Regions from separate parts of the Streptomyces sp. NPDC050528 genome, predicted to be linked through region 2. Evidence: riboswitches for the same ligand, from Rfam matches in the RefSeq annotation. Region 2 holds a riboswitch; the other holds the start of a gene.
What was found. A riboswitch is a leader RNA that binds a small molecule or an ion and turns the genes downstream of it on or off. The one in region 2 is predicted to bind glycine.
Positions count from the first base shown of each region.

Region 1 (3,909 bases), on a different contig from region 2:
CCCACAGGCCCGACCCCCGGCCCGCCACCACCATGCGGAATGCAGAACGTCTTGTGCAGATTCAGATGCGAGACGTCCCCACCGAAATGCCCCGGCTTCGCAAGCCCCACAAGGGCGTTGAGGTTGGCCCCGTCGACGTAGACCTGCCCACCCGCCTCGTGCACCTGCGCACAGATGTCGGCGACATGCTCCTCGAACACACCGTGCGTGGACGGGTACGTGATCATCAGCACCGACAACTCGTCACGGTACTGCTCGATCTTCGCCCGCAGATCCTCGACGTCGATCTCACCGTCCTCGGCGGTCTTCACGACGACGACCTTCATCCCGGCCATCACAGCGCTCGCGGCGTTGGTCCCATGCGCGGACGACGGAATCAGACACACAGTCCGCTGCTCGTCCCCATTGGCCCGGTGATACCCACGAACAGCAAGCAACCCGGCCAACTCGCCCTGCGAACCCGCATTCGGCTGCAACGACACCTTGTCGTACCCGGTGACCTCGGCAAGCCGCTCCTCCAACTCCCGGATGAGCGTGAGGTACCCCTGCGCCTGCTCGGCCGGCGCGAACGGGTGCAACTGCCCGAACTCGGGCCAGGTCACCGGCTCCATCTCGGTGGTCGCGTTGAGCTTCATCGTGCAGGAACCCAGCGGAATCATGCCCCGGTCGAGCGCGTAGTCCCGGTCGGCGAGCCGCCGCAGATACCGCAGCATCGCGGTCTCGGAACGGTGGTCCCGGAAGACAGGGTGCGTAAGGAAGGCATCGCTACGCAGCAACCCGGCGGGCAACGTGTCCTCGGCCGACACGTCCAGCGCCTCGATGTCCCCGTCGACCCCGAACGCGGTCCATACGGCGGCCAGTTGGTCACGGGTCGTGGTCTCGTCGCAGGCGATGGACACCTGGTCGGCATCCACGAGATGCAGGTTGACCCCGTCCTCGCGTGCGGCGGCGACAACCTCGGCGGCCCGTCCCGGAACCCGCACAGTCAGCGTGTCGAAGTAGCCCCCGTGCACGACCTCGACACCACCACCAGCGAGCCCGGCAGCAAGGATCGTGGCGTACCGATGCGTCCGCCGCGCGATGCCCTTGAGCCCCTCGGGCCCGTGATAAACGGCGTACATCCCGGCCATCACCGCGAGAAGCACCTGGGCGGTACAGATGTTGCTGGTGGCCTTCTCCCGACGGATGTGCTGCTCACGCGTCTGCAGAGCAAGCCGGTAGGCCTTGTGCCCGTCGGCATCCACGGACACGCCCACGAGCCGCCCCGGCAGGCTGCGCGCGAACTTCTCGTGCACGGCCATGTATCCGGCGTGCGGCCCGCCGAAGCCCATCGGCACCCCGAACCGCTGCGTCGTACCGACCGCGATGTCCGCCCCCAACTCACCCGGCGACTTCAGCAGCGTCAGCGCGAGCAGATCGGCGGCGACGGTCACCAGCGCGCCCAGCCCGTGCGCCTGCTCGATCAACGGCTTGATGTCGCGTACGGCGCCGGAGGCACCCGGGTACTGCACGAGCACGCCGTTGATCTCGCGCTCGGCGATGTCCGCCGGGATACCCTCGCTGAGGTCGGCGACGACGACCTCGACACCGGCCGGCTCGGCACGGGTCTCGATCACGGCGATGGTCTGCGGCAGCGCGTCCGCGTCGACCAGGAACAGCCCCTTCTTGTTCTTGCCCATACGCCGCGACAGCGCCACGGCCTCCGCGGCGGCCGTGCCCTCGTCGAGCAGGGAGGCACCGGAGGTGGGCAGCCCGGTGAGGTCGGCGACCATGGTCTGGAAGTTCAGCAGCGCTTCGAGCCGCCCCTGGGAGATCTCCGGCTGATACGGCGTGTAGGCCGTGTACCAAGCCGGGTTCTCCATCACGTTGCGCAGGATGACGGGCGGGGTGAAGGTCCCGTAGTACCCGAGGCCGATCATGGAACCGAGGACCTCGTTGCGGTCCGCGAGGGAGCGCAGTTCGGCCAGCACCTCGGCCTCGGTGCGGGCGCCCGGCAGGTCGAGGGAGTCGGCGTTCTTGATCACGTCCGGGACGGCGGCGGCCGTGAGCTCGTCGAGCGAGCCGTAGCCGACCTGCGCGAGCATCTTGGCCCGCGCCTCCTGGTCGGGGCCGATGTGACGCTGCTCGAACGGAATGCCCTGTTCGAGCTCGGAGAGCGGAATGCGAGGGGCGGTCATTGCGGAGGCCTCCTGGTCAGACACGACCTTCGAGGGACACCACGGCTGTGGGGTGCCCGGACGGCCTCCCCCTCTGTCATCTCAACCTGAGAGCTTCACCGGGCATCCCGAAGGAACCCGGTTTTCACCGTCGGTGAGAGCGAGTGCCTTCGTCGGTACCCGCCCTGCTTTCCAGAGTGACCTCGTCCGTGCGGTACGTGAGCCTGAGAGATTCCGGGGAGGAGTTGCTCCTTCGGCGCCTCCGATGAAGTCTGGAGGACTCTCCCGCGCGGGGTCAGCAGCCGCTGGCCAGCCTACCAGCGAGCACTGGAGCCGGGCTTTCGAGTGGCCACCGGCCTGAATGTGCTCTTTTGTAGTGTCTACGGATGAGTTGCGACCAGGAGGAGGGCCCGTGCAGACCGATATCGATCCGCGCAACCTGATCGGCCGCAAGGCGTTCGACCGCACCGGCGCCAAGATCGGCACGATCGACGAGGTCTACCTCGACGACGCGACCGGCGTACCGGAGTGGGCGGCCATACGCACCGGCCTGTTCTCCAGAGACGCCTTCGTCCCCCTGGAGCCCAGCGAACTGATCGAAGGCACCCTGCACATCCCCTTCGACCGCTCCCTGATCAAGGACGCCCCCGACTTCGGAGTGGGCCGCCACCTCTCCCCCGACCAGGAACTCCAGCTCTACCACCACTACGGCCTCGACGTGGCCCCACCCCCGTCCCTCCCGGACCACGACTTCGGCAAACTGGCGGGATCGGACGACACCTGATCCGGGTCGTCACTGGGGCCCTCGTCATCGCCGGGTCTTCGAGCCTCCGACGGCGAGTAGGCGGCAGACGGGGCATCGGGGTGAGTCGCCACCAACGGCGTGGGCGCAGTAGGCGTGAGGCCGTTACGGGACGCGTCGGATGACGGCGGCTCGGCCTGTGGAACACCGGGACTCGACTCCACCAACACCGGCGACTCACCCGACGGAACACCGAAGCCCGGCGCCACCAACGGCACAGGCGCCCCAGGCAAGCCCCCCGCCCCCCGTGTCACCAACGGCAACGGTTCCGCCGGCTCCAACTCCGGATCGTCGGTCCGGAACGTCCGCACCCGCCCCGGCCCGACGTCCTCCGGCGTCTCAAACCGGACGGTGACCCGCCCCAGCCCGCTCCCCTGCACCCACCCATGCCCGAACCCGGCATGACGCACATCGTGCCCCGCGGGCCAGCGCCGCTCCACGGGCGCCGCCGGCTCCTCACCCGGCTCCTCCTCCGTGTGCTCCTCGTCAAGAAGGACGGGCTCTCCCGCGGCCTGCGCGAACAGATCCTCCTGTGTGTAGTCGGCCAGCCCCGAGACCCCCACCCCGAGCAGCCGTACGCCACCCGTCGTGTCCACGGAGTCCAGCAACCGTGCCGCCGCCTCCCGCACCACCCCCGGATCGTCCGTGGGCCCACGCAGCGTCTCGGACCGGGTCAGCGTCGAGAAGTCGTACCGCCGCACCTTCAGCACGATGGTCCGCCCCGACAGCCCGGCAGCGCGCAGCCGCCGTACACACCGGTCGGCCAGCCGCTGCACCTCCAGCCCCACCCGGATCCGGTCGTGGATGTCCACGTCGTACGTGTCCTCGACCGACACCGACTTGGTCTCCCGCTCGGCGACCACGGGCCGCTCGTCGTGCGCCAGTGCCATCGCGTACAGGGCGTGCCCGTGCGCCTTGCCGACCAGTCGTACGAGTTCGTCCTCGCCCGCC
Region 1 covers NZ_JBITHH010000007.1:598,235-602,143, forward strand. Annotated here, with positions in the region: gene gcvP (aminomethyl-transferring glycine dehydrogenase) at 1-2,177, opposite strand, end outside; glycine riboswitch at 2,359-2,454, opposite strand; gene ACIBK4_RS26635 (PRC-barrel domain-containing protein) at 2,569-2,940, shown strand; gene ACIBK4_RS26640 (DNA polymerase IV) at 2,862-3,909, opposite strand, start outside.
Region 1: another riboswitch for glycine. It lies ahead of gcvP (aminomethyl-transferring glycine dehydrogenase); the one in region 2 lies ahead of gcvT (glycine cleavage system aminomethyltransferase GcvT).

Region 2 (3,909 bases):
AGGCGGACGCGGCCGCCGCTGGTGGGGCCGTCGAGGGCGGTGCGGCCGATGCGGCACAGCTCGGCCACGGCGGGGGGCGGGAGGGGTACGCCGACCACGCCGTCCGGGTTCACCGCGATGCCGACCTGCGGGGGCAGCCCGCGGGCGAACTCCACCGCGGGCGCGATCGTGAACGACAGGTGCGAGCCGACGACCTGGCGGAACTGTTCCTCGGAGCTGAAGACCGGGACGTACGCCTGCCCGTCGATCTCCAGCGTGGGCAGGTCCAGGGGGCCGCTCTGCGGGCCGCCGCCGCTGGGCAGCGGGATCCAGATGAAGCTGCGGCCGAGCACCTCGATGATCCGGCCGCCCGCCGAGGGCATGCCGAGGGACACCGAGAGCACCTCCTCCAGCTCGTTGCCCGGCCATCCGCCGTGCGGATGCGGGTGGGGGTACGCCTGACCGGGGAAGTCCGCCGGGAAGTCCATCTACCTACCGCCTGCTGGTGAAACCGCCTGCTGTAACCCTGCTGTGGCTGAAAAGGCTAGCGGTTCAGTCCGCGAAGTCGATCCGGCGCAGCACGTCCGCCGCGTCCCGGTCCAGGAGGACCGCCGAGCCGACGCCCCGGGGCAGATCACCGCGCTCCACCGCGCGCAACAGGCGGGCGGCCGCCCTGCGGTGGCGCAGGAACGCGTACCGCGAGACTCCGCGCCCGCGCTCGCGCTGGCCGCCGAGCGCGGTGCCCGGGGTGACGTCGAGGAACACCAGGTGCAGCGTGCCGCCCCGGCGCCCGGCGGCGCGGGCCAGCCAGCCGCGCACCCAGGTCTGCGTACCGCAGTCGTGCACGACTGCGCCGGACGCGGAGCGCAGGGCTCGGCGCAGTCCGGCGTAGTGCGCGAGGCGGACCAGGGGGCGGTAGACCGCGTACGGGAGGGCGCCGGACATGCGGGCGTCCCAGCGGTCCCGGGTGTCCTGGCTGTCGACGCGGACCCCGTCGCCGCCCGCCACCGCGCGCCGCATCAGCGTGGACTTGCCGCTGCCGGGCAGGCCGGTGACCACGACCAGGTCGCGGGGGCCGAAGCGGAGACCGTGCGGGCTGTGCCCCGCGCGCTCGCGGAGATCGCGGACGACGGGTACCGGGCGCGCCGGGCATGCCTCTCTGGCCGGGGCCGAGGGCTGCTTGGGCAGCGCCGCGGCCGAGGTCGTGGCGTACACCGTGGTCCTTGTCACCGTGATCGTCCTCCCTGCGGGGTCAGGAAAGGTTCTCCCCACTGAACGTAAAGAGAAGGTAATGCACGGTGTCTCGCGGTTCCGTTCGCTTCCGGCCACAGGCCTGTTACAAAGCCTGTGCGATGATGTGCCCGCCTAACTGCATACCGGCCGCTTGAATCCGCGCGGGAGAGTCCCCAGACATACGTCGTCAGTCGTACGACGCCTGGGGCGCCGAAGGAGCAAGTCCCTCCCTTGAATCTCTCAGGCCCCGTTACCGCGCGGGCGAGGCACATCTGAAAAGCGGACCGCCGGCGACGGTGGTCCCACCCAAGGTGCAACCCATGGCCCGTGCGTGTCCCGCTCGGTCATGGCGAACCTCTCAGGTCCCGATGACAGATGGGGAGGAACGACCTCGCCGTCATGCCTTGGGAGACCCGACCGATGAGCAGTACTGCCACCCCTGAGAAGCGCCGTACCGCGCTCGACGCGCTGCACCGCTCGCTCGGTGCCACGATGACCGACTTCGCCGGCTGGGACATGCCGTTGCGCTACGGCTCGGAGCGCGACGAGCACCTCGCCGTCCGCACGAAGGCCGGCCTCTTCGACCTCTCCCACATGGGCGAGATCACGGTCACCGGACCGCAGGCCGCCCAGCTCCTCAACTACGCCCTCGTCGGCAACATCGCCTCCGTGGGCCTCGGCCGCGCCCGCTACACCATGATCTGCCGGGCCGACGGCGGCATCCTCGACGACCTCATCGTCTACCGGCTCGCGGAGACCGAATACATGGTCGTCGCCAACGCCTCCAACGCCCAGATTGTCCTGGACTCGTTGGTCGAGCGGGCCGCCGGCTTCGACGCCGTGGTCCGCGACGACCGTGACGCCTACGCGCTGCTCGCCGTCCAGGGTCCCGAGTCCCCCGGCATCCTCAAGTCGCTCACCGACGCCGACCTCGACGGCCTGAAGTACTACGCCGGTCTGCCCGGTACGGTCGCGGGCGTCCCCGCGCTGATCGCCCGTACCGGCTACACCGGCGAGGACGGCTTCGAGCTGTTCGTCTCCCCCGCCGACGCGGAGAAGCTGTGGCTCGCGCTGACCGAGGCCGGGGCGCGGGTCGGCCTGATCCCGTGCGGCCTGTCCTGCCGCGACACCCTGCGCCTGGAGGCCGGGATGCCGCTCTACGGCCACGAGCTGTCGACCTCCCTCACCCCCTTCGACGCCGGGCTCGGCCGGGTCGTGAAGTTCGAGAAGGACGGCGACTTCGTCGGGCGCGGCGCCCTGGAGGCCGCCGCCGAACGCGCCGCCTCGCAGCCCCCGCGCGTCCTCGTCGGACTCGTCGCGGAGGGCCGCCGGGTCCCGCGCGCCGGGTACCCCGTCGTCGCCGACGGCCAGGTCATCGGCGAGGTCACCTCCGGCGCCCCCTCCCCCACCCTGGGCAAGCCCATCGCCATGGCCTACGTCGACGCCGCGCACTCGGCGCCGGGTACGACCGGTGTCGGCGTGGACATCCGGGGCAGTCACGAGCCGTACGAGGTCGTGGCGCTGCCGTTCTACAAGCGCGAGAAGTGACAGTCGTCGTAGCGTCACGTCTGTGATCCGGGTGACCAGGGGCGGACCGCCCTGTCCGTCGATGCCCGTATGCAGTCCCCCATTCATCAGCACTCCCCCGCGTACAGGAGAATTCAGGCCATGAGCAACCCCCAGCAGCTGCGCTACAGCAAGGAGCACGAGTGGCTGTCGGTCGCCGAGGACGGCGTCTCGACGGTCGGCATCACCGAGTACGCGGCCAACGCGCTCGGCGATGTCGTCTACGCCCAGCTCCCCGACGTCGGCTCCACGGTGACCGCGGGCGAGTCCTGCGGTGAGCTGGAGTCGACGAAGTCGGTGTCCGACCTGTACTCGCCCGTCGGCGGCGAGGTCACCGAGATCAACGAGGACGTCGTGAACGACCCCTCGCTGGTCAACTCGGCCCCCTTCGAGGGGGGTTGGCTCTTCAAGGTGCGCGTCGCGGAGGAGCCGGGCGACCTGCTCTCCGCCGACGAGTACACCGCGTTTTCCGCCGGCTGAGGAGTCGTACACCCACATGTCTGTACTGAACACGCCCCTGCACGAGCTCGACCCGGACATCGCCGCCGCGGTCGACTCCGAACTGCGCCGGCAGCAGTCCACGCTGGAGATGATCGCATCGGAGAACTTCGCTCCGGTCGCGGTCATGGAGGCGCAGGGCTCGGTCCTCACCAACAAGTACGCGGAGGGGTACCCGGGCCGTCGTTACTACGGCGGCTGCGAGTACGTTGACGTGGCCGAGCAGATCGCGATCGACCGGGTCAAGGAGCTGTTCGGCGCCGAGTACGCCAATGTGCAGCCGCACTCGGGCGCCTCCGCGAACCAGGCCGCGCTCTTCGCGCTGGCCCAGCCCGGCGACACCATCCTCGGCCTGGACCTGGCGCACGGGGGTCACCTGACCCACGGGATGCGACTGAACTTCTCCGGCAAGCAGTTCGACGTGGTCGCCTACCACGTGGACCCGACGACCGGTCTGGTCGACATGGCCGAGCTGGAGAAGCTCGCCAAGGAACACCGCCCGAAGGTCATCATCGCGGGCTGGTCGGCGTACCCGCGCCAGCTGGACTTCGCGGAGTTCCGTCGGATCGCGGACGAGGTCGAGGCGTACCTCTGGGTCGACATGGCGCACTTCGCCGGGCTGGTGGCGGCAGG
Region 2 covers NZ_JBITHH010000001.1:459,605-463,513, forward strand. Annotated here, with positions in the region: gene ACIBK4_RS02195 (enhanced serine sensitivity protein SseB) at 1-467, opposite strand, end outside; gene ACIBK4_RS02200 (AAA family ATPase) at 532-1,215, opposite strand; glycine riboswitch at 1,365-1,478, shown strand; gene gcvT (glycine cleavage system aminomethyltransferase GcvT) at 1,633-2,760, shown strand; gene gcvH (glycine cleavage system protein GcvH) at 2,881-3,258, shown strand; gene glyA (serine hydroxymethyltransferase) at 3,275-3,909, shown strand, end outside.